Regions from separate parts of the Rhizobium sp. BK212 genome, predicted to be linked through region 2. Evidence: riboswitches for the same ligand, from Rfam matches in the RefSeq annotation. Region 2 holds a riboswitch; the other holds the start of a gene.

Region 1 (14,749 bases), on a different contig from region 2:
AGCGCCTGGCGCACGCCTCCAAGAACGGCGAAGTCGAGCTGGCGAAGTCGAACATCATGCTCGTCGGCCCGACCGGCTGCGGCAAGACCTATCTTGCCCAGACGCTCGCCCGCATCATCGACGTTCCCTTCACCATGGCCGATGCGACGACGCTGACCGAGGCCGGTTATGTCGGCGAGGATGTCGAAAACATCATCCTGAAGCTCCTGCAGTCGGCCGACTACAATGTCGAGCGTGCGCAGCGCGGCATCGTCTACATCGACGAAGTCGACAAGATTTCGCGCAAGTCCGACAACCCGTCGATCACCCGCGACGTCTCGGGCGAGGGCGTGCAGCAGGCGCTGCTGAAGATCATGGAAGGCACGGTCGCTTCCGTACCGCCGCAGGGCGGCCGCAAGCATCCGCAGCAGGAATTCCTGCAGGTCGACACGACGAACATCCTGTTCATCTGCGGTGGCGCCTTCGCCGGCCTCGACAAGATCATCTCCGCCCGCGGCGAGAAGACCTCGATTGGCTTCGGCGCGACCGTCAAGGCCCAGGACGACCGCCGCGTCGGCGAAGTCCTGCGCGAACTGGAGCCGGAAGACCTGGTCAAGTTCGGCCTCATCCCCGAATTCATAGGCCGTCTGCCGGTTCTGGCGACGCTCGAGGATCTCGATGAAGATGCGCTGATCCAGATCCTGTCCGAGCCGAAGAACGCGCTGATCAAGCAGTATCAGCGCCTGTTCGAGATGGAAGACGTGGAACTGACCTTCCACGAGGATGCCCTGCGCGAAATCGCCCGCAAGGCGATCGTGCGCAAGACCGGTGCCCGCGGCCTTCGCTCGATCATGGAGAAGATCCTGCTGGACACGATGTTCGAACTGCCGACGCTGGAAGGCGTGCGCGAGGTCGTCATCTCGGAGGAAGTGGTGCGCGGTTCGGCCCGTCCGCTTTACATCTATGCCGATCGTCAGGAAGAAAAGGCCAACGCTTCGGCGTGATCTTGCTGCTTTCCTATGATTATTTTGGGGGCTTGCCATCGGCAGGCCCCTTTCTATTTGAAAAACCATGCGAGGCGCTGTTAGTATTTTGCCGGTGGGAACCGGAATTGCCTTTGCCGATGTTGCGCAAAGGGGAGTGCTTGGCAATGATGCGGTGATTCCGTAAGCCTATTGTTGGCGTTTGTATTTTAGCCGGGTCGGAAGTGGTAAGCGCCGGTCCAGCCACGCGCTTCATAGTGTTGGCGTTCCGTTGTAACAAAGCCGTCACATCCGGGGAACGCGGGCGTTAGCGTGGCTTGAAAAGCGTAGTCAGAACCTCCACTTGTAGCAACAAGTGAGAGTGCCGGCCGGTCCCAAGCGGCCGTGCAGAGAGCCCGGTAACGGGACGATGGAAAGGACATAAAATGACGAAGAAAACGTCTGTAGCGAGCAGCACTGCCTACCCTGTTCTGCCCCTGCGCGACATCGTGGTTTTCCCGCATATGATCGTGCCGCTGTTCGTCGGACGGGAAAAGTCGATCCGTGCGCTCGAAGAGGTCATGGGTTCCGACAAGCAGATCATGCTGGTGACGCAGATCAACGCCAGTGACGACGATCCGGATCCGTCCGCGATCCACAATGTCGGCACCGTGGCGAACGTGTTGCAGCTCCTGAAGCTGCCCGACGGCACCGTCAAGGTTCTGGTTGAAGGCCGCGCCCGCGCCGAGATCGACACCTATACCAGCCGCGAGGATTTCTATGAGGCGCTCGGCCATGTGCTCGAGGAGCCGCATGACGATCCGGTCGAACTGGAAGCCTTGTCGCGTTCGGTCGTCTCCGAATTCGAGAGCTATGTGAAGCTCAACAAGAAGATTTCGCCCGAAGTGGTCGGCGCCGCCAGCCAGATCGACGACTATTCCAAGCTCGCCGATACGGTCGCCTCGCATCTGTCGATCAAGATCACCGAGAAGCAGGAGATGCTGGAGACGACCAGCGTCAAACAGCGCCTCGAAAAAGCTCTCGGCTTCATGGAAGGCGAGATCTCGGTCCTGCAGGTCGAAAAGCGTATCCGCTCGCGCGTCAAGCGCCAGATGGAGAAGACCCAGCGCGAATATTATCTCAACGAGCAGATGAAGGCGATCCAGAAGGAGCTCGGCGACGGCGAGGAAGGCCGCGACGAGATGAGCGAACTGGAAGAGCGCATCTCCAAGACCAAGCTGTCCAAGGAAGCCCGTGAAAAGGCCGATGCGGAACTGAAGAAGCTGCGCCAGATGAGCCCGATGTCGGCGGAAGCCACCGTCGTGCGCAATTATCTGGACTGGCTGCTCGGCATTCCGTGGGGCAAGAAGTCGAAGATCAAGGCCGATCTCAACAATGCCGAGAAGATCCTCGAAGCCGATCACTTCGGTCTCGACAAGGTCAAGGAGCGCATCGTCGAATATCTGGCCGTGCAGGCCCGCGCCACCAAGATCAAGGGCCCGATCCTTTGCCTCGTCGGCCCTCCGGGCGTCGGCAAGACCTCGCTCGCCCAGTCGATCGCCAAGGCGACCGGCCGTGAGTATGTCCGCATGGCGCTTGGCGGCGTTCGCGACGAAGCCGAAATCCGCGGTCACCGCCGCACTTATATCGGCTCGATGCCCGGCAAGGTCATTCAGTCGATGAAGAAGGCGAAGAAGTCCAACCCGCTCTTCCTGCTCGACGAGATCGACAAGATGGGCATGGACTTCCGCGGTGACCCGTCCTCGGCTCTGCTCGAAGTGCTCGATCCGGCGCAGAACTCGACCTTCATGGACCACTACCTGGAAGTCGAATACGACCTGTCGGACGTGATGTTCATCACGACGGCGAATACGCTGAACATTCCGGCACCCCTGATGGACCGCATGGAAATCATCCGTATCGCCGGCTACACCGAGGATGAAAAGCGCGAGATCGCCAAGCGGCACCTCCTGCCGAAGGCCATCAAGGAACATGCGTTGCAGCCGGAGGAATTCTCGGTCAGCGACGATGCCCTGATGGCGATCAGCCAGCAGTACACCCGCGAAGCCGGTGTCCGCAGCTTCGAACGCGAATTGATGAAGCTCGCCCGCAAGGCGGTCACCGAGATCATCAAGGGCAAGACGAAGTCCGTTCACGTGACGGCCGCCAACATCTCCGACTATCTGGGCGTCCCGCGCTTCCGCCATGGCGAAGCCGAGGGCGAGGATCAGGTCGGCGTCGTGACCGGTCTTGCCTGGACGGAGGTCGGCGGCGAGCTGCTGACCATCGAAGGTGTGATGATGCCGGGCAAGGGCCGCATGACGGTCACCGGCAATCTGAAGGACGTCATGAAGGAATCGATCTCGGCAGCGGCCTCCTATGTCCGCTCGCGCGCCGTCGATTTCGGCATCGAGCCGCCGCGCTTCGACAAGAGCGACATCCACGTGCACGTGCCGGAAGGCGCGACACCGAAGGACGGCCCCTCGGCCGGCGTCGCCATGGCAACCGCGATCGTCTCGATCATGACCGGTATCCCGGTGAGCAGGCATGTGGCCATGACCGGTGAAATCACCCTTCGCGGCCGTGTGCTGCCGATCGGCGGTCTCAAGGAAAAGCTGCTCGCAGCGCTTCGCGGCGGCATCAAGAAGGTGCTGATTCCGGAGGAAAACGCCAAGGACCTGGCGGAGATTCCGGATAACGTGAAGAACAACATGGAGATCATCCCGGTATCCCGCATGGGCGAGGTGATCAAGCATGCGCTGATCCGGCGGCCGGAGCCGATCGAATGGGACGGCACGGTGGAAACGCCCGTCATCGCAACGGTCGAAGGCCTCGATGAGACGGGCGCAACCATAGCGCATTGAGTGGCCTGTGCCACATTTATGCCCCATTGGGACAAAACAGACAAAAAGGCTGGCGGAAACGCCAGCCTTTTTTGTGAAAACGTCATGTAGACGCTTGCTTTTCCTTGATTTGCAGGGCTTTTGGGTTTCCGGCGGGCCTGATGAAACCTATTCTGCGCCTAGCTTACATTTGAGTCGTTTCATACCATTTAGAAAGGGGTGGAAACATGAACAAGAATGAACTCGTGTCCGCAGTAGCCGAAAAGGCAGGACTGACGAAGTCTGACGCGGCTTCCGCTGTTGACGCGGTTTTCGACGTTGTCCAGGCTGAACTCAAGAACAAGGGCGACATCCGCCTCGCGGGTTTCGGCAGCTTCACCGTTTCTCATCGCGCTGCAACGAAGGGCCGTAACCCGTCCACGGGCGCTGAAGTCGACATTCCGGCTCGCAACGTGCCGAAATTCACGCCCGGCAAGGGCCTGAAGGACGCCGTCAACGGCTGATCTGAGATTATCCGCCAACCGGAAACGAGACCGGTTGTGCAGGATTTGAGAGGGGTTCGGCTTTGCCGGACCCTTTTTGCTTTTGGCAGCCCTCTTGCCTTTTTGCTTTGGCTGACCTTGCTGTCGCGCGGGCTTTAATTTACGACATTTCTGTTCTCAGGGCGGGGTGAAACTCCCCACCGGCGGTAAGGGTCTCGACTCAAGCCCGCGAGCGCCTTCTCTCGCGTCGAAGCGGGGAGGGGTCAGCAGATCCGGTGCGATTCCGGAGCCGACGGTTAAAGTCCGGATGGAAGAGAATGAGTGTCGGCTGTGCGAAGGGCAGAGGTCTGCCCGTGTCGCTTGGTCGTGGCTCATGCGTCCTGATTTATGTTGGTCCCTGGTTTCGGATGAAAGACATGAATCAGACTTCCCTAGCCGCAGAGCCGTCTCGCGCCGTCATCGGCGCCCTCTGGATGGTCCTTGCCGGCATTGCTTTTTCGCTTCTCAACGTCGTCACCCAATGGCTGACGATGAAGCTTGCCTTCCCCTCGGCCTCGGCCGCCTTCTGGCAATATGGCTTCGCCTTCCTGTTTTCGCTGCCCTTCCTGCGTAGGCTCGGTCTTGCGGCGATGCGCACGCGCTATCCCTGGCGTCACCTAGCGCGCGTGGTACTTGCCGCGCTCGGCGTCGAGGCCTGGGTCGCCGGCCTTGCTTCGGTGCCGATCTGGCAGGCGATCGCACTGGTGATGACTTCGCCCTTCTTCATCATTATGGGCGCCCGGCTTTTCCTTGGCGAGCGCGTCGGCCCGGCCCGCTGGGCCGCGACCGCAGCCGGTTTCACCGGAGCGATGATCATCCTGCAGCCATGGTCGGACGGCTTTGGCTGGGCGGCTCTCCTGCCCGTGCTCTCGGCGCTATTGTGGGGCGCCTCGTCGCTGATCACCAAGAGCCTGACGGGCATCGAACGGCCGGAGACGATCACCGTCTGGCTGCTCGTGCTGCTGACGCCGATCAATGGCGGGCTGGCGCTCGCGGCGGGTTTTGCCGTGCCGACCGGGGCGACCCTTGCCCTGTTCCTGCTGGCGGGGCTTTTGACCGCGGCAGCCCAGTATTTCCTCACTCTTGCCTATGCCGCGGCCGATGCCGCCTATGTCCAGCCTTTCGACGATCTGAAGCTGCCGCTGAACGTGCTGGCCGGTTGGCTGTTCTTCGGCTATGCGCCGGCGGGCTACCTTTGGCTGGGGGCGGCTCTGATCCTCTCCGCATCGCTCTTCATCATGCGAAACGAGATGCGCAGGGAGCGCAAACCCGCCTGAGATGATCAGCTACAAAATGCCGCCTCTGTCATGCCTCTGTCATGCCGCTCCCGCAGAAAACTCATGTTTCGAATATTCGACACATGGGGGATTTCATGACCATTTCATCGCGCAAGGCAGCGCTTGCTGCCGTGCTTCTCGCATCCGTCGCCTTTCCGGCCGCGGCCGAACCAGTTTTCAACCGCATCGCTTCCTTCCCGGTCGCCCAGAACCTGCCTGATGACAAGGACAAGCTGTCGGTCAGCTCCGCCGAAATCATCACTGCGACCGACGACGGCAACACGCTGATCTATAGCGACAGCCCGCTCGGCGCGATCGGCTTCATCGACATCACCGACGCCAAGGCTCCGAAAGCCGGCGGCGCTGTCATGATGGACGGTGAGCCGACCTCGGTCACCTCGAGCGCCGGCAAGGCGCTCGTCGCCGTCAACACCTCCGAAAGCAAGGCAAAGCCCTCGGGGCGTCTCGCGATCGTCGATGTCGCGACCAGGAAGATCGAGAGCACTTGCGATCTCGGCGGCCAGCCGGATTCGATCGCCCTCAACAAGGACAAGACGCTCGGCGCCATCGCCATCGAAAACGAGCGTGACGAAGAGGTCAATGACGGCAAGATCCCGCAGATGCCGGCCGGCGACCTCGTCGTCTTCCAGCTCAGGAACGGCGCCGTCGATTGCGGCACCATCAAGCATGTGGCGCTGACCGGCCTTGCCGGCGTCGCCCCGGAGGACCCGGAGCCGGAATTCGTCGCCTTCAACGGGTTGAACGAGATCGCGCTGACGCTGCAGGAAAACAACGAGATCGTCATCATCGACGCCAATACGGCCGCGGTGAAGACGCATTTCTCCGCCGGCAGCGTCGATCTGACCGGCATCGACACCAAGCGTGACGGCGCCCTGAAATTTTCAGGCGAATCCAAGGGCGTGCTGCGCGAGCCCGACGCCGTGAAGTGGCTCGACGACAACCGCCTCGTCGTCGCCAATGAAGGCGACTACCAGGGCGGCTCGCGTGGTTTCACCATCTTCGACAAGACCGGCAAGCTTCTCTACGAATCGGGCGCATCCTTCGAACGCGCTGTCGCCCATATCGGCCACTATCCGGAAAGCCGGTCGGGATCGAAGGGCGTCGAGCCCGAAGGTCTCGAAGCCGCCAAGTTCGGCGACGAGCAATATTTCTTCCTGCTCGCCGAACGCGCCTCGGTTGCCGGCGTCTACAAGGACACCGGGGCCGATCCTGAACTCGTCCAGCTGCTCCCGTCCGGCATTTCGCCGGAAGGCGCGATCGCCATTCCTGCGCGCAATCTGCTTGCGACCGCCAACGAGCTCGATCTCGGCAAGGACGGCGGGGCGCGCTCGCATGTGATGATCTATGAGCGCTCGGAAGGCGAAAAGGCCTATCCGCAGATCGTATCCGCCGACAAGGACGGCAATCCGATCGGCTTTGCGGCCCTTTCGGGTCTTGCTGCCGTTCCGGGCAAGCCGGGCATGCTCTATGCCGTCAGCGACAGCGTTCTCGGCTCGCAGCCGACGATCTACACGATCGATGCCAGCAAGAAGCCGGCCGTCATCACCGAGGCCCTTGTCGTCAGGCGTGACGGCGCTCCGGCCCAGAAGCTCGACATCGAAGGCATCGCGGCTGCCGCCGACGGCTCCTTCTGGCTCGCCTCGGAAGGCTACAGTGAACGTCTCGTTCCGCACGCCCTCTATAACGTCAATGCCAAGGGCGACATCAAGGCCGAGATCGCCCTGCCGAAGGAGCTTGCCGCCAACGAAATCCGCTACGGCTTCGAAGGCGTGACCATTGTCGGCACCGGTGACGATACGACACTCTGGATGGCGGTGCAGCGCGAGTGGGGTGACGACGAGAAGGGCTTCGTCAAGCTCGTCTCCTACAATCCGAAGAGGAAGGAATGGGGCGCCGTGCGCTATCCGCTCGACAAGACGGAAAGCGGCTGGGTCGGCCTGTCGGAAATCTCGGCCCAGGGCGACAGCGTCTACATCATCGAGCGCGACAACCTCGTCGGCGATGCCGCCAGGCTGAAGAAGCTCTACAAGGTCGCGATATCGGAGCTGAAGCCCGCCAAGCTTGGCGGTGCACTGCCGGTCGTCAAGAAGACCGAAGCACACGACTTCCTCGGTGAACTCAAGACCGCGACCAACGGCTATGTGCTCGACAAGCTCGAAGGCTTCACCTTCGACGCCTCGGGCAAACCCTACGCGGTCACCGACAATGACGGCGTCAGCGACTCCTCCGGCGAGACACTGTTCTTCCCGGTCGATCTCGTCGGCACCAACTGAGTGGTCATAGGCGGAAGAAAACAAGAGGCCGGGCGAAAGCCCGGCCTTTGTCCTGTTACGTATCGTACAAAAGGCGCGCGAGGAGCAGAGAGGTCACGGCATATCCTCTTCTCCCCTCGGGGAAAGGTGCCGGCAGGCGGATGCGGCGGCGCCAAGCCCACGTAAAAATTGCAGCTGTGCTCGTATTCCTCGCTGCCCTTGCTCCAAAGGTCGCCCCACGCTCCGTCATCCTCGGGCTTGACCCGAGGATCTACGTTGGCCTCCATCAGGGGCGGGCATGGATCCCAGGCTCAAGGCCTGGGATGACGGAGGTTGGGGGCCTGTTTCTGCCAAACTCGACGTCCGCACAGCGGATGATGCATCACGCTTTCTGATCCAACGTGATGCCGTGTGGCCCCTTCATCCGCCCTACGGGCACCTTTGCCTGGGTTGAGCCACCGGTCTCAACCCGTCCTTCGGACCCCCGCTGGGGAGAAGAGGGAATCGAGAGGTTGCGGCTACTCCCCTTCGCCCGGCAAGTGGGCGTCCCGCCCAGTCCTGACAAAGAATCAGCACTCCGCCCCTACCAGCGCTGATGCACATGCGGCGCGATCAGCCGCTCGTAGATCTCGCGGGTTGCGGCCATGATGTCGGCCGAAAGCGGGGCAAGGTCGGCGGCGGCGGCGTTGGCTCTGGCTTGCTCGGCATTGCGGGCGCCGGGGATGACGACGGTGACGGCTTCAGCCATCAGGATCCAGCGGAGCGCGAAGGCGGCCATCGTGGCGCCTGCGGGCACCAGCTTGCGCACCTCTTCCACCGCCTGCAGGCCGACCTCGAAGGGCACGCCGGCGAAGGTCTCGCCGACATCGAAGGCCTCGCCGTGACGATTGAAATTACGGTGGTCGTCGCTGGCAAAGTGCGTGTCTCGGGTGATCTTGCCGGAGAGGAGACCGCTTGCGAGCGGCACGCGGGCGATGATCGCCACGTTCTTGCGGCGCGCCTCTTGGAAGAACAGGTGGTCGGGGCGCTGGCGGAAGATGTTGTAGATGATCTGGATGCTGACGACGCCGGGATATTCGATCGCCTTCAACCCGTCCTCGACCTTTTCGACGCTGACGCCGTAACCCTTGATCTTGCCGGCCTTCTGCAGCGCGTCCAGGCTCTCGAAGACCTCCGGTTGGTAAAGCACCTCGCGCGGCGGGCAGTGCAGTTGCACGAGGTCGAGGCTGTCGACCACGAGGTTCTTGAGGCTGCGATCGATGAAGCCTTCGAGATTGGCCGTGGTGTAGCCTTCGGCGACATGCGGGTTGAGGCGGCGGCCGGCCTTGGTGGCGACCATCGGGCGGGCGCCGCCGCGCGTCTTCAGCACGTCGGCGATGATTTTTTCCGAGCGGCCGTCGCCGTAGACATCAGCCGTATCGATGAATGTCATGCCGGCATCGAGTGCGGCATTCAGGGCGGCGCGTCCGTCCGCCTCGCTGATATCGCCCCAGGAGCCGCCGATCTGCCAGGCGCCGAAGCCGACATTGGTGACGGTGAAGGGCATGCGGCCAAAAGCATGGTGTTTCATGAAAAATCCTCCCTACTGCATGTCGCCTGAAACTGTGTAGGGATAACGACATGCATAAAAACAAAGAGCCAAGGCGCGTCGCATGAAGCAAGCGCGATGCGATGCGCTTTGGTGATGAAAGACATTGGAATTATCAGTCGGGCGACTTTGCGGCAATTGTCGATCCGGCTTTGATTGGCCGCCTCGATGAAATATCGTTCCGCCACAAGGCTTCAACCGCAATGAATGGAAAAGGAAAGATCATGGAGATCAAACCCGCCGGCTCTCGCCCCTCGACGAAGCCACCGGCCGACTATTTCACCGGCGCCGTCCGCCAGGATCCGCTGATGGAAGCGCCGGCACCGGCCCGGGCGAGGGCGGTCTCCGTCACCTTCGAACCCGGCGCCCGCACGGCCTGGCATACGCATCCGCTCGGCCAGACACTGATCGTCACATCAGGCAAGGGCCTCGCCCAGAGCTGGGGCGGGGACATCCGCGAAATCCGCCCAGGCGATACCGTCTGGTTCGCACCTGATGAAAAACATTGGCACGGTGCCGCCCCGGATACGGCGATGACGCATATCGCCGTGCACGAGGCGCTGGACGGCAGCCATGTCGACTGGATGGAAAAGGTCAGCGACGAGCAATATTCCGGCAAAGTGTGAGCGGATCAGAGCCGTTTCAGGCAATAGGAAAAATGCGCGTGCGATTCGACCGTCAGGAACTCGAATTGCCAGCCGTAATCCTTGCAGAACTTGGTGACCGCCTCGACGACGCCATAGACGATCGGTTTGACCGTATTGCCGGTGCAGAAATCATGCCCGGCAATGCGCCCCGTCCGCTTCACCTTCTTGTCGCAGAGCAGCAGTTCCTGCCAGGTGAGGTCGAAGGAATGGTCGGTATCGATATAGGCCCAGTCGAGGAAATCGTCCTCGAACTCGGCAAGCTTCTCCAGCGACGTGCCTTGCATCAGGTGCAGCCGGCCGGCCGCGATCTCGGCCGCGAAATTCGTGTGGATCGCGTCTAACCCGGAGCTGTAGCGATCCATCGACCAGGGATCGATGAGGTAGAGCTGCGCCGGCCGGTTCTTTTCCAGGATCTCTGCCGTATATTCGCCGAAGGCTGCGCCCACTTCGACGCCGATGCCGCCGTTCGGGATGCGATAGAGCAATTCGCCGCGGTCCGGCAGCAGCCGGGCGTTTTCCATGTGATGGGCGCTGAGCGGCGTGCGCGGCATGCTCGCCCGGAGCGCCTGCCTTTCTTCACGTGTCTTCATCTCTGATCTCGGGATTGCGGGCGACTGACGGCCCTGATGCGGTTTGACGGGAAGGTAGGAGCGACTGGTGCCGATGACAACCGCATGACGGGAATTTGCTTCTTTTCGACAAACCGCTAAGTTCCATCTGTGAACTGACGAAAAAGCCTCGGGAGGAGCGATTTCATGAGACGCATGTGGCCTGAAGAATTCAACGCCATCATCAGCGGAGCTGAGGAGGTGATGTTGGAAACACCAGCCGAGGCCGGCGAAGCGCCGCTGCAGCGCAAGGCGCTGAAGGCGCGAATCACCATGCAGGATTATGAGCGGATCTGGCCGCTCGCCGAGATGCGCTTCCGGCTTGGCGAAAGGGATGGCAAGGCCATCACCCTGATCACCACCAATCCCCATTACCATGCCTGGCACCCGAAGGACGGCGGCAGCGTCGATTCCGTGTCGGACAGCGGCCGCCATTACAAGACGGACTATCTCGTCGTGCACTTCCTGCTCGACGATGTGAAGGAAACATCTCCCGCCTGAGGCTCAGGCCCGGTGCGGCCGGAAGCCGCACCGGCGTCCCGTGAAAGTCAAGTTGATCCCGACGTTGATGACAACGGCGGCGATATCGCTAAGCTTGCGCGCAACATATCCTTTAGAAATTGGAGGTTCCCGTGACGGGCAACGTGCTGGATATCCCGGTCAAGACTGTGGATGGTCGCGAGACCACGCTCAACGAATACAAGGGCAGGGTGCTCCTGGTCGTCAATGTCGCCTCGAAATGCGGGCTCACGCCGCAATATGAGGGGCTGGAAAAGCTCTATGGGGAAAAGCGCGAGCGCGGCTTCGTCATCGCCGCCTTCCCCGCCAACGACTTCAAGGGCCAGGAACCCGGCACCGACGCCGAGATCCTCGACTTCTGCACCAGCACCTATGACGTTACCTTCCCGATCTTCTCGAAGATCTCAGTCAAGGGCGAGGCGCAGCACCCGCTTTACCGGCAACTGACCAAGTCGGGCGTGAAGACCACGGGCGACGGGCCGATGCGCGAGCGCCTGAAATCCCACGGCATGACAGGCGGCGACGAGGACGACATCCTCTGGAACTTCGAAAAATTCCTGATCGGCCGCGACGGCAGAGTCGCCGCCCGTTTCGCACCTGACGTGACCGCAGATGATTCGCGGCTGGTTTCGGCGGTGGATAAGGAATTGGCGAAGAAATGAAGGCCCTCGGGCGACACCAGTGGCGTCTGGACTCTCAGATAGTCTTCAGATTCCAAGCACGGTCACAAGCGGGGGCGTAAAGTCCTTGTAGCCCAGTCTCGGCCAGTCACACCTTCTGTCGAATCGCGTTTTTGGTTCGTGGCGCTGGCATTTCGGATTCGTCTTGAAGGCGTATCCGGGCAGGCTGACATAGATGGCACTTGGCGTACAAAGGGCAATCGCGATGCACAGCGTCAATGCGGAGCATAGGGTCCTCATGACAGACCTCCAGACGTCGTAAGCCTTCAAGCGCGGAGACTTTCCGGGCGGCGAATTCTCCCACTTTTGCAGGTCTCCATCCATTCGCCCAATAGGAAGTGGCGCGAAGGCGGGGAGTAGCCCGTTTTGTGGAGCGCTGCGGGGATGGCGTATCTGAAGCTGCCGGGCGTAACGCCTTGGTGCGCGGGAACGTCTTGCCGAATGCCGCTTCGAGAACGCAGACCTACCCGCACTCGGCCACGGTCGCAGTCACTCCAGCCAGAAGCGGGCAGAGATTTTGATAGCATGAGGTTGATATAGGACTGATCGTCGCTTCGCCTTACGTCGCTCTAATGGTGGACGATTCGCGGCTGGTTTCGACGGTGGACCAAGAACGGGCGAAGCGATGAAATGGTGGCGGTGAGTGCCCGCCAGACGGAAGGCGTACCCATCACCCCAATCACCCAGTCACTTCTGCGTCAGAGAAAATGAGAAGGCGCATCGGGCGCCGCTCATAAATGAAACGCGGTTCTGGAAAAACGAAAACCTATATTCATCGCCACTTTGACCGCTGTCTCTAAAAGATGCGGGGAATCGGCTGATTTTGCTGAAGACGCCGCGCTGGCTGGCTTTCATGATTTCCAGGCTGCAGGCCGAATTGTCGGCATCGACCGAAAAAACAATCGGCAGATCCGACTGCATTCTCAGGAGATATGTTCTGGCTTCGCGGCCCGGAGTTTCTCCCGACGTCGTCATCGTCTGGTCTCCGGCAGACAGGAACACCTCTTGCGCGGGCTCCTTGGCAATGCACGGCGGCGCAGCCACGCTGGCGAGAAGCAGCGCGGAGGTGATGGCAACGGTTTTCATGAGGTGTCTCCTGACGAAACACCTTGCGCAGATCGCGAGCGCATTAGCGAGCGAATTCGGAATCCCGAATCGGATGGACAAGCAGCGGGAAAGTTTGGAAATGGTGGGCGATGAGAGACTCGAACTCCCGACATCCTCGGTGTAAACGAGGCGCTCTACCAACTGAGCTAATCGCCCATCGCAAACGAAGCCGGATCGGCCTGCCGCGTTGGTGGCCGTGATCTATGCGGATCGCGGCAAAACCGCAAGAGTGTTTGTGAAGATTTTTTGATTTTTTTGGTGGTGCTTCCGTGTCTGGCCCCGTGTCTGGCAATGCCGCTTAGGTTCGGCTCGGCTGTGGAAAAGTGAGGGGAGGGTGGCGAGCATCTCCGTTTCGAAGGCGCTGCGTCTGCGCCTGAGTATCGCTGCGGAACACGGAAGTGCCGGCTTTTGTTCGTCTGGCACCCAACCCGCCGAAACATTTCACAGACTGTCATGGTTTTGTCTCCAAACCTGCTTGACACTAAAAGACGAACCCCGTAGTTAGCCGCTCATCGAAACGGGCAGCCGTTTTGGTGAGGGTGCGAAGGCATCCGGACTGCTTGAAATGAATTGCGGGTGTAGCTCAGTTGGTTAGAGTGCCGGCCTGTCACGCCGGAGGTCGCGGGTTCGAGCCCCGTCACTCGCGCCATTTCAAGTCTTTGTAAAACGCAAATGTGATTTGTCGTTTGTCCGGTTTTCTTCAGCCTCGCGGCCGCCAATGGCCGATCATATGCGCGGGTGTAGCTCAGTCGGTTAGAGTGCCGGCCTGTCACGCCGGAGGTCGCGGGTTCGAGCCCCGTCACTCGCGCCATTTTCTTCCGAAAGCCATGCAGTTTCCAATGGTCAGACATGCAGCTTCAGGCAGCTTGCGTGGATTTGTCGCGACATCGTTGCATCTGCTTGATAATGTCCGCGCGCGACGCGTCGAATTGCCTCTGTAAATCTCTTGCGCCGGGGCGTCGGCTGCGCTAACCACGGCTTGTTGCAACGCACGTTCGCTTGCCGGGCATTTGCCCAAATGCGCGCCTGGCGCCTCCGGCAAGCAGGGATGAACATGATGACTGAACTGCTCAGTTCTTATATTCCGATCGCTATCTTCATCGCTATCGCGCTCGTTATCGGCCTGGCGCTGCTCATTGCGCCGTTCGCCGTGGCTTTCAAAGCGCCTGATTCGGAAAAGCTCTCGGCTTACGAATGCGGCTTCAACGCGTTCGACGACGCCCGCATGAAGTTCGACATCCGCTTCTACCTCGTATCGATCCTCTTCATCATCTTCGACCTCGAAGTCGCCTTCCTCTTCCCCTGGGCCGTTTCCTTCGGCGCCATCGGCTGGTTCGGCTTCTGGTCCATGATGGTCTTCCTTCTCGTGCTGACCATCGGCTTTATCTATGAATGGAAGAAGGGAGCCCTGGAATGGGAGTAGCCCCTGTGAGCAATCAGCCCCTCGTTGCCCAGCAGCCGAAGGGGATCATCGATCCCTCGACCGGCAAGCCGATCGGCAGCAACGACGCCTTTTTCGGCGAGATCAACAATGAGCTCGCCGACAAGGGTTTCCTTGTCACCTCGACCGACGAGCTGATCAACTGGGCCCGCACCGGCTCGCTGATGTGGATGACCTTCGGTCTGGCCTGCTGCGCCGTCGAAATGATGCAGCTGTCGATGCCGCGCTACGACGTCGAGCGCTTCGGCTTTGCGCCACGCGCCTCGCCGCGCCAGTCCGACGTGATGATCGTCGCCGGCACGCT
Region 2 (14,749 bases):
AGGCGGATTCGGTAATTTCGAGATGCAGGCGCGAGGCCGCCAGGCCGCTTGTCGCCAATGCAGCCTTGACCTCTGCAACCAGCTCCGGTCGGGAAAACTGGATCGGCGATACGTTGACGGCGAGATTGAGTCGATTCGGCCATTCGGCCGCCGCCCGGCATGCTTCGGCAAGCGCCCAGCAGCCGAGATCGCAGATGAAACCGCTGGCTTCGGCGACCGGAATGAAGTCTGCCGGCGAAACCAGCCCGAACTCCGGATGCTTCCACCGCAAAAGGGCCTCAGCACCGACCAGTTTGCCCGTCTTGAGGTCCACCTGCGGCTGATACAACAGGAAGAATTCGCGACGATCGAGAGCAGCGCGCATCTGCCGCTCGAGCAATCGCGATTGATGCTGCCGCAGGGCGGTCACCGGATCATGAGCGCGCCACCCGCTGCCAGCCACCCGCTTGGCGTCGTCGAGCGCAATCTCGGCATTCTGAATCCAAATGTCGGCGTCACCGTTGCGCGCCTCGCTGGTGCAGATCCCGAGCCGGGCGGCGACATGGATCATCGAACCGCCAAGCGCGAACGGCTCTCTGAAAAGATCAAGGATGAGCTGCGCGCACCGCTCCTGACCGCACTCCTCGGACGCCGGGATGACGGCCGTGAAGACATCGCCCCCCAACCGCCCGACGAGGCTGATTGCACCCTCCGCCTCCATCCGCACGGCGACGGCCCTCAAAAGCTCATCCCCGACATCCCGTCCCATCGCCGTATTCAGGACGGAGAAACGGTGTAGCCCCAGCGCGATCACATGGCATTCACCCTCGAGCCGATCGAGGCGACGGCGGAATTCGCGCCTGTTCATCAGACCGGTCAACTCGTCGAATTCGGACAGGCGCTGAAGTTTGTCTTCGTACCGCCGGCGGGCCGTCATGTCCCTGACGATCAGGCTGCCGATGAAGGATTTCGCGGCGACGATGCCGGATTCGCCAGGCCGTTCGACAGGCGAAATGGTGATCGCTGCCTCGAGATGCTTTGTCCCTCTCTCGGTTTGAAGCGAAAAACGCGCGTTGCAGGCGTGGATCGTGCCCGGCTGCGCCATATAATCCGAAGCAAGCTTGATGATGCGATGAACGAGAGGGGGCGGGATCATCGCATCAAGCGTTCTGCGCCTGTCCGCCTGTGGCTCCAAAGCCAGCATCGCCGCAGCCGAGGCGCTTTCGTTCAGAATGCGGAACTGATCGTCGAAGGCGATGACTGCGTCGGCGCTGTCAGCCACGATCCTCTCGAGCAGCCGGCGCGTGTTGCGCTGCTCGGCCTTGGCAAGCTCGACCAGAAACCGGCCGAAATCGACCTTCTCGTTCAACAACAGCACGAGACCGGCAAGAAGAATGATCCACGGCCGCACCGTGTGAAGGATGAGAGCGTGATCCTTCTGGAGAAAGAAGGCCGTCACTTCACCGGCGGCGGCAATGGCAAGAGCAAACGCGACGGCATGGGCTGCGGACCGGCTGCGCATGCCAAGGGCGAGCGCAATAATGGCTGCGGCAAAGAGAAGCTCCAGCGGCATCTGGTCGATGTCCTCGAGCAGCCGCTTCTGCAGGATCGTTTCGGAAGCGAGAATATGCAGCATTGCGCCGGGCAGTGCGCCATAGACCGGGACGGGGAAGATATCCTTCAGCTCGGTCGCATAGGCGCCGACAACCACCGAACGCCCTTCCAGATCGGGCCTGCCGACCTTCCCGGCAAGAACATCCGACAGCGAGAATGTCGGGACGCTCGCCGGGGCGATCGAATAGTCGATCGGATAGGAGCCTGCCGCCCTGTCGAATTTCGCCAGCACTGCGGCAACGCTTTGCGTCGGCTGATTGTCGAGAGTATCGCCAAGTGCGAACCGCCTGACCGTGCCGTCGCCGTCGAGGCCGACATTGGCGAGGGAAAGCCAGGCATTGTCGGCGAGATCCGGAATCGGCCGCGTCACCACCGTCTGCGATCCGGCCTCGGCGCCGAGATATTGCTTGAAGACCGGCAGGATCACGCCGCCTCCGGCTTCAGTCAGAGCCTTGGCCAGCCGGCCATCCTCGGCAGAGTTCGACGGCGTGCTGAAATCGACGTCGATAAAGATGTCGCCTGCGCCTGCCGCAATCAGCTTGTCAATGAGCTCGGCATAGAGGCTGCGGGGCCACGGCCAGGTGCCGACCGCATCGAGGCTGCGCTTATCGATCGCGACATAGACAATATTTCCGGACGCCGCCCGTGGCGCCGCGCTGAAGCGCCAGCTCACCAGGGCATTGTCGAGATAATTCACAAAGGGCAGGACTTGCCCCGAGAGCGGCAGGCCGATCATCATCAGGATGAATAACAGCCTGACTGGGCGCAATCGCGACAGCCGAAAGCCACGACCGCCCTTCATCAACGATGGAAACCTCTCACACCGGCCGACGGGGAAACTTCAGTCGTCATCGTTTCCCTTGCCTTTGTTCTTGTCCTTTTTGTCGCTTTTGTCTTTCTTATCTTTCTTGTCCTTATCCTTGCCGCTCCCGATTCCATTGTTGTCGCCGTTGTCGCTGTCATTCCCGACAGCGTTTCCTTGGCCGTCATCGTTGCCGGCTGCATTCTCATTGCCATTGCTGGAGCCGTTATCGGCGCCGTAGCGATTGCCATTGCGGCCTTCATTGCCGAAGGAGTGGGAAGCGCTATCTCGGTCGCCAGAGCCGGCGCTATTGGAAACGGATGAAGATGCGCCAGATGCCTTCGAACTCTCTGTCTCCGCCTGCCCGTTGAGGGTCGTCGCGCCGACGGCAGGCACTCGCGCCACCGACGGGGCGACCGCGGTCACCACAGGCGTCGAAACGTCGCCGGAAACCGTCATCCCTTTCACACCGTCGACGGATGCGCCCTGCCCCGGCCCGACATTCGCCCTTTGACCGCTCGCAAACGATGTCACCTGCACCAGGCCGCGGTTGACCGTAACCTCAGCCGCGGATTTCGAGACGGAAACGCGGAAATTCGTCCCCTTCACAACGGCCGCCAGGAAAGGCGTCTGGACTGTTGTATGCGGCTTGCTGCGTTTCTCGATCTCCAGATCGAGCACACCCGCCTGCTCGACGACCTCCGTCTTCCTCTCGCCAAAGCCCGATGTGAAGATGCCGGCGAGGGTGTTGGGTTGAAACGAAATGCTTTCGACGCCGCGCACCAGCTGAACGCGTCCCCTCGGCCCGGTCGCGATCCAGGCGGTGTTGGGGATGATGTCTCCCGCTCGAACCGCTACCCAGTTCCGCTTGTCGACGGTGAAATTCACCTGCTGGCTGGCCTTGGCCACTTGCCAGTCACCCTCAGCGGCATTCGCGGACACTATCGAAAAAAAGAAAAGCACCAGAAAAAACGAAAAAGCGCGAAACATATAATCTCCCAAATACCAACTGATAAAACCACTATCTCCTTAATTTCATTTGAATGATTCCAGAAAAACTCTCGCGAATCCGGCGATTCCCGACCTTTGCCGGCGAAGTGCGGGCGCTCTATCAAGACGATGCCAGCCTGCGCGTGCCATCGCAGGTGTTCAACGCCGTGCACACGCAGCTGGAGGATGTCGGCGCGGTGTGAAAGCCTGTGGAGATTCAATGGAAATTTTAGCACACGAGCATCTCCTCTCCCCCATTCCTGTGCTCGCCACAGGAATGACGGAGGAAAGGGCACGCGACACTCTCCAGAGATAGCGGAAGATAGCGCGTCAAATGCCGGATAAGTGATACGCCACATCCCCCCGCTTCCGATTGTCTTCCGGCCCGAAACTATGCCATGACCCATCCACCATGAGATGCAACGGAAAAGGCGCGGCATGAAGAAGATCGGTTTCCTCTCGTTCGGGCACTGGACGCCCTCGCCCCAATCGCAGACGCGCTCGGCAGGCGACGCGCTGCTGCAGTCGATCGATCTTGCCGTAGCGGCCGAAGAGCTCGGGGCGGACGGGGCGTATTTTCGCGTGCATCATTTCGCCCGCCAGTTGGCCGCGCCCTTCCCGCTGCTATCGGCCGTCGGCGCTAGAACCAACCGGATCGAGATTGGCACCGCCGTCATCGACATGCGCTACGAGAACCCGCTCTATATGGCCGAAGATGCCGGTGCGGCCGACCTCATTGCCGGCGGCCGTCTGCAGCTCGGCATCAGCCGCGGTTCGCCCGAGCAGGTGATCGATGGCTGGCGCCATTTCGGCTATGCCCCGCCGGAAGGCCAGAGCGAGGCCGACATGGCCCGGCACCATGCCGAAGTCTTCCTCGAAGTGCTGCGCGGCGAAGGTTTTGCCAAACCGAATCCGCGGCCGATGTTTCCGAACCCGCCCGGCCTGCTGCGCCTCGAGCCGCATTCCGAGGGCCTGCCCGATCGGATCTGGTGGGGCGCGAGTTCCAACGCCACTGCCGTCTGGGCGGCCAAGCTCGGCGTGAACTTGCAGAGCTCGACGCTGAAGGACGACGAAACGGGAGAGCCGTTCCACGTCCAGCAGGCCGACCAGATCCGCGCCTATCGCGCGGCCTGGAAAGAAGCCGGCCACACACGCCAGCCGCGCGTCTCGGTCAGCCGCAGCATCTTCGCGCTGGTCGATGACCGCGACCGCGCCTATTTCGGCTACGGCAACGACGAGGGTGACAAGATCGGCTTCATCGACGAGAAGACCCGGGCGATCTTCGGCCGCAGCTATGCTGCCGAGCCTGACGCCCTGATCAAGCAGCTCGCCGAGGACGAGGCAATCGCCGAAGCCGACACGCTGCTGCTGACCGTCCCCAACCAGCTCGGCGTCGCCTACAACACCCATGTCATCGAAGCGATCCTCACCCATGTTGCCCCGGCGCTCGGCTGGCGCTGACGTTCAAACCCGCCTGTATCTCGTGCGGAATTCACGAGGACTGCAGCCCTCGCGTTCGTGAAAGACACGCGAAAAATAAAACGGGTCATCCAGGCCGATCATGGCAGCAACCGTTTCAATCTTCTCGTCGGTGGTTGCCAGTAGCTGTTTGGCGTGATCCATGCGCGCCCGAAGCTGAAATGCCTTGGGAGGCAGTCCCGTCTCGAGCGTGAACCGCCGGCGCAGCGTGGCCGGCGACATGTCGTGCTCGGCGGCGAAGGCAGCGAGATCCAACGGCTGCATCGCTCGCTGCCGCAGCGTTTCCACGATTGCGGCCATGTCGGGCCTTTCCTGTCGTCGATCGCCCGCGACACTTGCCGCCTGTCTGGCGGCTGAGATGACGATGCGATGCAGCATCAATGCCGCCGACGCTTGTCCGAGGTTGGTATCGTCAAGCAGATCGGTATGAAGCTTGGCGAAGAGCCGCGCGACGTCATCGAGATGATGCAAAGCGACGACCGGGTGCCGCTCGGCGATGAGCCTCAGCCGCACGAAGTCCCGCGTGAAGGACCCTTCGAAAAGCGCCCAGCGCTCGTCCCAGCCTGCTTCATCGGGGCCATAGGAATGGGCGCGGTTGGGAAACAGCCAGAAGAGGGCCGGCCCCGCCAAGCTCAAGCGGCCGCTGGCGGCGGTTTCCAGCCAGCCCTGCCCGCGCTCCACCAGCACGACGGCGAAACTCGGCAGTTTCCGATCCCTCACCGCATGATGGGCATGCTGCCGGCCACTGCCGGTGACCGCAAGTCCGCCGGCCGCGCCGAGCGGTGACCGATAGATGGCCTCGACGTCTTTCATGGTGAGCGAAAAGTCCAGCTATGATTTTCCTCTATGTCGGTTGTCCCAACAGATCAGCTAACGAATGGCGAGCCAACTCAAGCGATGGAAGGCTGAAATGTCAATTACCGCCAAAACGATGCAAGCCCGAAAGCCGGAATTTCCCCTTGCCGCCCACGGCAAGACCTTGCCTGCGGAGCGGACGGGCTGGCTCGCGCCGACCGATCCCGCCATCGGCGTCGACGCCATCCGCCGCCGCTACCAGGACGATGGTTATGTCTGGCTGAAACGCCTTCTGCCGCGGACCGATGTCCTCGATTTTCGCCGCTGGGTCCTCGAACGGCTTGCCGAAACCGGGCTGATCGAGCCCGGCAGCGATTTTTCGCTGGGCATCGCGTCTGCCGCCGGCTTCGACAGGAGCCTGGCGGACCGGCGCCTGATGTCGCTGGTCCGCTCTGCCGCCTATGAAGGCTTCTGCGCGCAGCCGCCGCTTGCCCGTTTCATGGACGATTTCCTGCAGGGCATCTCTTATCTGCACAAGCGCAAGATCATGCGTTTCGTTCAGCCGGGATCGCCAACGGCCACACCGGCTCACTATGATCTCGTCTATCTCCGCGGCGGCACCAGACGCCTGGTGACGGCCTGGATTCCGATCGGCGACATCCCCGCCGAGATGGGGGGCCTGGTCTACCTCGAAGGCTCGCACGCGCTGGGCATCAAGATGGAGGCCGAGTTCCGGGCCGCAAGCGGCGACCTTTCTCCGGAAGAGCGGATCAGCGCCTATAACCGCCACATGGCCGAAGGCGGCTGGGTCTCGAAGGATCTCCCTGATATGGCGGAGCGCTTCGATACTCGCTGGCTCGCCGCCGATTATGAGGCCGGTGATGTGGTGCTCCACTCGCCCTACATGATCCATGCCTCGACCACCAACCAGGACTGCAGCCGACGGCTGCGCCTCTCCACCGACATAAGATATCAGAATGTCGACGACGAGATCGACGTCCGATGGAACAACCATTGGAGTCTCGGCGACATGCTGTAGCGCGGTTCGACGGCCTCATTGGGCACAGCCCCGGCTCTGCCGGCGTATCATCCGGTATAGGCGACGGCGCTGCTGCGGAAAGGCGAGGCCAAAAACGCCCGTCAGCGTGGTCGCGGCGGCCGTTGTTGACCGGCAATCCGGTGTGATGGCCGCTATGGCAGGTTGATTGACGAACGGACGTCGACACAGAAGCGAAGCGCCCGGACCTTACTGCCGCGTCGGACGTTGATGCTGCGAACCTTGAATCTGTCGCATGACTGACCGAGGTATGCTGTAGCCGAACCGCTCGAGTGACCTGATGCCGCGTACGAACCTGAACGATATCCTGATCTTCATGGCAGTCGTCGATGCCGGAAGCTTTATCGCCGGCGGCCAGGCCATGGGCCTATCCCGTTCGGCGGCAGGAAAGGCCGTCATCCGCCTGGAAGACCGGCTTGGCGCGCGCCTGCTCAACCGTACGACGAGAACGCTGGGCCTGACCGATGAAGGCCGGATGTTTTACCAGCGCGGGCTGCAGATCCTCGCATCGGTCGACGAGGCGGAGGCGAGCGTGGCGGGGCAGAGCGGCACGCCGCAAGGTGTTCTCAGGCTCACCGTTCCCGATGCCTTGGGGCGGCTCGTCGTGCTGCCCTTGCTTGAAAAATATCTTCGGGCCTGGCCCGACATCCAGGTCGAAGTGAGCTTCACCGATCGCCCGGCCGACATCGTCGAAGAAGGCTCCGATCTGGCGATCCGGATCGACGCGACGGCGTCGGATACCCGCCTGGTCTCGCGCGTGATCGCCACCTATAAGGCACGGCTCTGCGCGTCGCCGTCCTACCTGACTGAGCGCGGGGAACCGCGCAATATCGACGACCTCGCGGCCCACGATTGCCTGATCTTCGCCAGCCGCCATCAAAGGCAGGGCTGGCGCTTTCGCGGCGAAGGCGGCTCCTGGGTCAAGGCGCAGGGCCGCAGTCGCCTGAGGCTCGACAGCGGAGAGGCGATCCGTGACGCCGCGCTCGCGGGGCTGGGCATCGCGCTGCTTCCCGATTTTGTCGTCGCCGACGATCTTACCGCCGGTCGCCTCCGGCAGATCCTGCCCGACCTCGAAACCGACGACGCAAAAATCGTTACGCTCTATCCCGACAAACGCCTGCTGGAACCGCGTGTCCGCCGCTTCATCGATCTGATGGTCGAGGAGCTTGGGGGCCGGGTACGCGACCATGACGCTAGCTCTCGGTGAGAGGCTTGTCGAAGCCGCGGAAACTTTTCAGCGCCAGAGGAAAGAGGGTTGCGGCGAGATAGGCGAACCCGGTGAGCGAGAGCGCTGCGGCAAGGCCGATCATGCTGATCAGGGCGCCGCCGAAGAGGCCTCCGAACGGGATGAGGGCAAAGCAAAGGGCGGCGTTCATTGCGGTGACGCGGCCGATCAGCGGCTTGGGGATGCGCTCGAAGATCACCGCCGACAGGATCGGATTGAGGAAGCCCGAGGCAAATCCAGCGATTGCCAAAGTGAGAAAAATAATGGGGAGCGGCGCGTCCAGCGCAAGAACGAGAAAACGCGGAAATCCGGTCAGCAGGAAGGCCACCGTATAGACCATCAGGCGCGGCATCCGCTCACCGATCGCAGCGGCAATCGCCGCGCCGGCGATCGAAGCGCCGGTGAAGGCCGCAAACATCGCCCCCAGCAATTCCGGGCCATGGCCCGAACTCTGCGTCCAGACGGGCAGCAGCACCGCCCCATAGGCCTGGTCCAGCAGATTGGTGGTCGCCACCATGATGACGATGCCGACGAGCACCGCATCGCCGCGCAGAAAGCACCAGCCTTCCCTGAGATCGCCGAGATAGGAGGACATTCCGCCCGGCCGAGTCTCGGGCGTGCCTCGCGGCGCGGGCATGCATTGCAGCCTTGGCATGCGTTGCAGCCTGGGCATACTTTTCAGCCCGGGGATGCCTACCCCCACAATCACCGCGGCGGCGGCGAAGGTGACGGCATTGACGAGCAGCGCCTGGCCCGGGCCGATCAGGCTGATCAACGCACCGGCGCCGGCCGCACCTACCGTTGAGGCCAGCCGCTCGATGGCGCCAACGACACCGGTCACCCGCTCGAGCGGCACGGCCGCCAATTCGGCGATATCAGGCACCATCGCTTGCTTGGCGGCATCGGACGGACCGCGCAGCACACCCATGGCAAAAACGATCGGTAGCAGTACCTGCATACCAAGCAGCCCGAGCCGGTCGAGCAGCGGCACCAGCATCACCACGGCCACCGAGGCGGCGTCGCAGACGACAGCGATGCGCTTCGCGCCGACGCGGTCGATCAGCGGCCCACTGAGCGCCTTGGCGGCGACATAGGGCAGCATTTCCATCATCGCCGTCAGCCCCGTTAGAACCGGGTTGCCCGTAGCGACCAGCACCAACCAGGGAATGGCGATGGTCGACAGCCGTGTGCCGGAAAGCGAAAGCGTCTCGGCGGCGGCAAGCGCCAGGAAAGGCCCACCCCTTCTCATGACCCGCCATCCTCCTCGCTATGCGGGAGCCGGCCCGGATAGGGAAAGGCGTGTAGCATGATCGAGAAAGGCACCATGCCCGGAGCGGTCGCCTCGCCCAAAGGCGGAGCCACCCGCATTGCTTCGAGGATGATGTCGGTCAGCTGCCTGGTCAGGACCTCGGCCTGTTCCGCCGTCATCGGGATGATGACGTCGTTGGCAGCGCTCGCCTTGCGCCATTCCGCCGGCAGTTCGGCATACTCCTCCAGCGCCTGCTGCATCTGGCCGACCTGCAGGGAGAGTACCGCCTGGTTGAAGGCGAGGTCGAGGTCAAGCGCTTCGCCCTCGGCCTCGCTTGCCGGCACCGAGGTGAGTTCGTGGCTGGCGCGCCACCAGCGGTCGCGCCGCGAAGCATGCGGCGCTTCCTCGATGAAGCCGTATTGGGCGAGCTGGCGCAGGTGATAGCTGGTCGCGCCGCTGTTCAGCCCAAGCCGCGCTGCAAGCTGTGTCGCCGTGGCAGGCCCGTCGATCCGCAGCATGCCGAGCATGCGCAGCCGAACCGGATGCGCCAGCGCCTTCAAGGCGGTCGGATCCGGCACGACGCGACTGACGGTGCGCGGTGCGGTGACGGATTGAGCAGGCTGTGGGCGCGGTTTTTTCATGCGCGAAGCCTATTATTGCAAAGACATCTTTGCAAAGCTTTCTTTGCAATAATAGATGCCTTGCGCGTGGCTCAATCCGTCGGCAGCGTGAACACCGCACAAGGGTCGGCAATGCCCCGCAAGGTATGCTCTCCCAGCGGCATCAGCGCGGTCGTCGTATTCGCTGCCACGGCACCCGAGATCAGCACGCTTCGGCCGAGCGGCTTGCACAGCCCCTCCAATCGACTGACCAGATTGACGGCGGGGCCGATGGCGGTGAAGTCCAGCCGGTCGGCCGCGCCGATATTGCCCCACAGGATCTCGCCGAAATGCAGCGCCGCGCCGAAGGGCAGCGGCGCCAGCCCCTGCGCCTGCCGCAGTTGGTCGAGATGGGCCATGCCCGCCCGGCTGGCGGCGACCGCGCGAAGGGCGGCCTCGCAGGCTTCGCGATCCCCTTGGGCTGCATCGCCTTCGCCCGACGCAACAGTGACCGGAAAGATCGCCAGCACGCCGTCGCCGATAAACTTCAGCACCTCGCCGCCGAACGCATGCACTGCGCCGGCGACGCGGTCGAACCAGGCATCCAGCGCTGATATCATCACGTGAGGTTCGGTTACCTCGGAGAGCGCGGTGAAGTCGCGCAGATCGGCGCAGAGAAGCGCCGCGCGGATGGTCTCGCCGGTGCCGCGGGCAAGCGCGCCGGCCTGCACCCGGGCGGCACTGCGCCGGCCGAGATAGGCTTCGAGCAGCGCGGCCCGCGCCTCCCGCGCCGCCAAAGCGGCGAGCGGCGCTGCGGCAAAACGCGCGACCTCGCAGAGCAGGCTGGCCTCGGCCGGAGCGAATGCACCGCCCCCTGCCCCGTCGGCAATCCCCGCCCAGCCGAGTAGCGGGCTGTCCGATGCCTGTTTGTCCCGCGGCGACCCGATCCTTGCCTCCCATACCGGCCCCAACCCGGCGAGCCACTCGCGCCCGGCCTCACTTTGCGGAGCCGCGGCGAAGGCCAATGCCTCGATGACGGCGCCGGTCTCGGCCCGCCACAGCCAGGTGCGCCGCGCGATGATCGGATGCGGCACCGAAAGCGTCAGCGCCCCGCCGGAAAGCGGCAGGCCATCGGCCAGCAACCGTCGCCCGAGCTCGGCCAGAAACCGTTCGGGACCAGGCGAGGCCCCGGCCTCGTCAACCAGCCAGGCAAGGGGAGACGGCAGATCCATCGCTCAACATCGCATGCCGACGTGGACGTCCGCAAGGATATCGCCGGGGTGATCGTGGAGACGTTTTTCAGCGACCCAGTCCGACGCCTGTAAAAGGCGTCCGCGTCGCCTGTCGAAAACCGTCCAGCGCGGTGGAAAACAAGAAATAAACACTTTAAACTTGCGCGACTTTGATTCCATTATAGGATCGTTCGTCATCGTGTGATTGAGGGGTACGATGGGCACGATATTCTGGCCGAAAGATCCGCTGGATGGGGATGACATGACGCTGCTGACGTCGATCCTCCGGCGATGGTGCGAAAGATATCAGGTCGAGCTGACGGCGGAGGAGAGCAGCCGTAAGGCGAAGGAACTCGTCGAATGGTTCGAATTCGGCGTCAAGGATCCTGTCGAGCTTGAAGAACTGATCGACGGCAAGTACTGGCTCGTCAGCAGTATTTGACCATATCGGACAAATGCAGAGAACGCTGCCTGTCAGCGTCGGCGAAGCCGTTTCATCAGAAAAGGCCGGGCGAAAATCGCTCCGGCCTTCGTCCATCTCGATCTCATGCATGTCGCCCAAAAGTGCGCAGCGGTTTTGGGACAACGACATGCATAAATCAAAGACTTAAAGCGCGTCGCATGATTCCGGTTTGACGCGACGCGCTTTAAGCGAGACGTTTAGTCATCATCCCGCCAACGACGGTCGCGATCCCAGCGCCTCTCATGGCGCCAGCGCGGGCCATCCCAATCCCGGTGACGCCGCTCCCAGCCCCAGCGGGGCGGACCACCGTAGAAAGCGACCGGCGGCGGACGGCGCCAGTTTCGCCGGCATTCGCCCCAGCGGGTCAGGTGCCAGCCGCGACCGCAGGCATAGTCGACCTTCGTCACATTGCTCTGCACATTGATTGTTCCAATCGGCATCGCCTCAGCTGTACCGATCGAGAGGCTGCCGGCAAGCAAGGCAGCCGCGATAGAAAGTGCCTTCATCGAGAACTCCATTTCAATCCAGCCGCAATCACTTTAGGATCGCCAAATTGAACTGGAGATGAACTGCGCGTTCATGTTTGCGGGAGCAAAAGAAGCGCTTTCGGACAGCCGATCGCAGCGCCGGCCGGCAGTATTCCCCGATGCGGCAAACGCTTCCGGGCACCCTGCTGCCGGCGCAAAACCGTTCATGTCCTGCCGTAAAAAGGATCGGGACCCGGATCACGCCCGGCGGCAACATCGGTCAGCCGTCCGAGATAGTGGGCCCAGCCTTCCTCATGGCCGGCGCATTGGTCGGCGCTGGGCAGGCCGCTATGGGTGAGCCGCAGCAGCGTTCCGCCGCCCTGCTCGATGAGGTCGATCTCGACCAGGCTCGATCCCGGCGGCACCACTTCGCTGCCGTCCCAGCCGAAACTGTAGGCAAGGCGATGAACCGGTACCACCTCGCGAAACGAGCCGCGCGCAAAGCGGGCGCCGGTGACATTGACGAGATAGAGCCCGCCCGGTTGCGGCTCGACCTGCGCCTCCGTTCCCATCCAGCGCAGGATCTTCTCCGGATCGGTCATCAGCGCGAACACCGCAGCCGGCGGCGCCGCGATATGCGCCTCGCGGTGAACGACGAAAGATTCTGGCATCACTCCCTCCCATGGTGGCTGTCGCCTGCCCCGCCTCGGGCGAAGACGGCGTATCCTGTTCCGTCATGTTGTTCCGACGTGGATGTCCTCACCCGAGCATGTAGGCGCAAGCCCATCCTCAGCAAGAGGCATCGGCTGTTCGCCATCGACGGAGAAACGAAACCGCCACTTTGCGAGCCTTGATCCGCATCGACAGATTCATCGATCACGAAAGCATTTCCGACCTATTGCCAGCCCGCCGCCTTCCCCCTATTGTCGCCGCCGTTCTCAGGGCGGGGTGAAAGTCCCTACCGGCGGTATGCAGTTTCGATTGCGAGCCCGCGAGCGCCTTCTTAGGAAGGGTCAGCAGATCAGGTGAGATGCCTGAGCCGACGGTCATAGTCCGGATGAAAGAGAACGTACGTTCCTGCCGCCCTTGCGGCTGTCGGGAACGTTCGTGATCGCCTTGGGTGATGTGTCTGTTCGCCAAAGGAGATTACCATGACACCCACCCGCTACGCCTTCGTCAAAGCCAGCTGGCACGCCGACATCGTCGACCGCGCCCTTGATGGCTTCTATCAGCTCGTTCCGGCCGAGCAGGTCGATGTGTTCGATGTTCCCGGCGCATTCGAGATGCCGCTGCTGTCGCGCGATCTCGCCGCAACCGGGCGCTATGGCGCCGTCATTGCCGCCGCCTTCGTCGTCGACGGCGGCATTTACCGCCACGAATTCGTCGCGCAGGCCGTCGTCGATGGGCTGATGCGCGCCGGCATGGATACCGGCGTGCCGGTGCTGTCGGTTTCGCTGACGCCGCATCAGTATCAGGAAACCGAACACCACAAGCAGATCTACCGTGCGCACTTCATCGAAAAAGGGCGCGAGGCAGCAAAGGCAGCCCTGACGATCGGCAAAACCCGCGCAGCTCTCGCCGCGTAGTGGGATCCATCTTCCCGAACGCGGCTCGATGAGCCGCAACACAAGAGCGAAGACGGCGGGAACAAACCCGCCGCCTCACCGGATCGACTGACCTTGCCACCCCGCGGGTCGGAAACGACACGTCCGCGGATCGGAGCAACAGGCCTTGTGTCGCAGCGGAATCCGCCAATACCGGCCAAATCCGACAGAATAATTGATTCGACGGCCCGACCGCGCTGTGGTCCACTGACCGCTGACATGTATCGCCATTCTTAACGCATCCCAACCCCATGGAGCTGAAGATGAGCAATGCACTGCGCAGCGAAACCCCCATGCAAACCCCAAAATCACAGCCTGTCGACACCAAGCTCGAGGTGGTCGTCATCCCCGTTTCCGATGTCGACCGCGCCAAACGTTTTTACGACGGCTTGGGTTGGCGGCTCGACGCCGACTTTGCCAATGACGCCGATTTCCGTGTGATCCAGTTTACCCCGCCCGGCTCCGGCTGCGCGATCATCTTCGGCAAGAATGTCACTGCCGCAGCCCCGGGTTCCGCCCAGGGACTCTACCTGATCGTCTCCGACATCGAGGCTGCCCGTCGCGATCTGATGGCCCGCGGCGTCGAGGTCAGCGACGTGTTTCATGACGCTGCCGGCGTCTATGCCGGCAAGGACGAGCCCTATCTGTTCGGGCGGCTGCGCATCGCCGGCCGCGATCCCGAACATCGCAGCTACCGCTCCTTCGCCTCGTTCAAGGATCCGGACGGCAACGGCTGGCTGTTCCAGGAAGTCACCACGCGGCTGCCCGGACGCATCGACGCCGACGAAACGAAATTCACGACTTCCACCGAGCTTGCGGCAGCACTGCGCCGCGCGGCAACCGCCCACGGCGAACACGAGAAGCGAAACGGCGGCAAGCACGACGAAGGCTGGCCGGACTGGTACGCCGAATACATGGTCAGCGAACAGGCCGGCAAGCAGTTGCCGCTATAGGCACGGGCTCCAGCGTCATCGCAGACGGCAACATCGTTTGACAAGCGTCTCGGCACGCACCGCGCCGAGACGTTTTATCGTGTCTTTGCCTTCCTCGTAGCGGCTCTCGGTTCAGACACCCTCGCCGCCTCGTCAGCCGACCTCAGCCGCCATACCACATCCGCCGCAGCAGGTGATCGCCGCGAACGAGTTGGTGATAGAGCGCAGCGCCGGCATGGAAGACCAGCAGGCCGACAAGCAG

The links. A riboswitch is a leader RNA that binds a small molecule or an ion and turns the genes downstream of it on or off. The one in region 2 is predicted to bind FMN.
Region 1: linked by a shared signal. The riboswitch ahead of FHT79_RS20710 (DMT family transporter) and the one ahead of FHT79_RS06425 (6,7-dimethyl-8-ribityllumazine synthase) in region 2 are both predicted to bind FMN.

What each region holds. Positions count from the first base shown of each region.
Region 1 is NZ_JACIFS010000006.1:268,651-283,399, forward strand. It holds gene clpX (ATP-dependent Clp protease ATP-binding subunit ClpX) at 1-983, shown strand, start outside; gene lon (endopeptidase La) at 1,388-3,805, shown strand; gene hupB (DNA-binding protein HupB) at 4,012-4,287, shown strand; FMN riboswitch at 4,436-4,589, shown strand; gene FHT79_RS20710 (DMT family transporter) at 4,683-5,582, shown strand; gene FHT79_RS20715 (esterase-like activity of phytase family protein) at 5,678-7,876, shown strand; gene FHT79_RS20720 (aldo/keto reductase) at 8,439-9,425, opposite strand; gene FHT79_RS20725 (cupin domain-containing protein) at 9,668-10,069, shown strand; gene FHT79_RS20730 (class I SAM-dependent methyltransferase) at 10,075-10,680, opposite strand; gene FHT79_RS20735 (hypothetical protein) at 10,846-11,199, shown strand; gene FHT79_RS20740 (glutathione peroxidase) at 11,331-11,879, shown strand; gene FHT79_RS32515 (hypothetical protein) at 11,925-12,137, opposite strand; gene FHT79_RS20745 (hypothetical protein) at 12,585-12,983, opposite strand; tRNA gene FHT79_RS20750 (tRNA-Val) at 13,085-13,160, opposite strand; tRNA gene FHT79_RS20755 (tRNA-Asp) at 13,577-13,653, shown strand; tRNA gene FHT79_RS20760 (tRNA-Asp) at 13,739-13,815, shown strand; gene FHT79_RS20765 (NADH-quinone oxidoreductase subunit A) at 14,062-14,427, shown strand; gene FHT79_RS20770 (NADH-quinone oxidoreductase subunit B) at 14,418-14,749, shown strand, end outside.
Region 2 is NZ_JACIFS010000002.1:272,033-286,781, forward strand. It holds gene FHT79_RS06360 (EAL domain-containing protein) at 1-2,395, opposite strand, end outside; gene FHT79_RS06365 (FecR domain-containing protein) at 2,435-3,304, opposite strand; gene FHT79_RS06370 (hypothetical protein) at 3,439-3,588, shown strand; gene FHT79_RS06375 (LLM class flavin-dependent oxidoreductase) at 3,824-4,846, shown strand; gene FHT79_RS06380 (AraC family transcriptional regulator) at 4,850-5,677, opposite strand; gene FHT79_RS06385 (phytanoyl-CoA dioxygenase family protein) at 5,775-6,698, shown strand; gene FHT79_RS06390 (LysR family transcriptional regulator) at 6,997-7,923, shown strand; gene FHT79_RS06395 (MFS transporter) at 7,910-9,190, opposite strand; gene FHT79_RS06400 (helix-turn-helix domain-containing protein) at 9,187-9,831, opposite strand; gene FHT79_RS06405 (adenylate/guanylate cyclase domain-containing protein) at 9,903-11,021, opposite strand; gene FHT79_RS06410 (hypothetical protein) at 11,239-11,463, shown strand; gene FHT79_RS06415 (hypothetical protein) at 11,682-11,990, opposite strand; gene FHT79_RS06420 (SRPBCC domain-containing protein) at 12,176-12,622, opposite strand; FMN riboswitch at 12,882-13,024, shown strand; gene FHT79_RS06425 (6,7-dimethyl-8-ribityllumazine synthase) at 13,103-13,537, shown strand; gene FHT79_RS06430 (VOC family protein) at 13,819-14,508, shown strand; gene FHT79_RS06435 (cytochrome b/b6 domain-containing protein) at 14,651-14,749, opposite strand, start outside.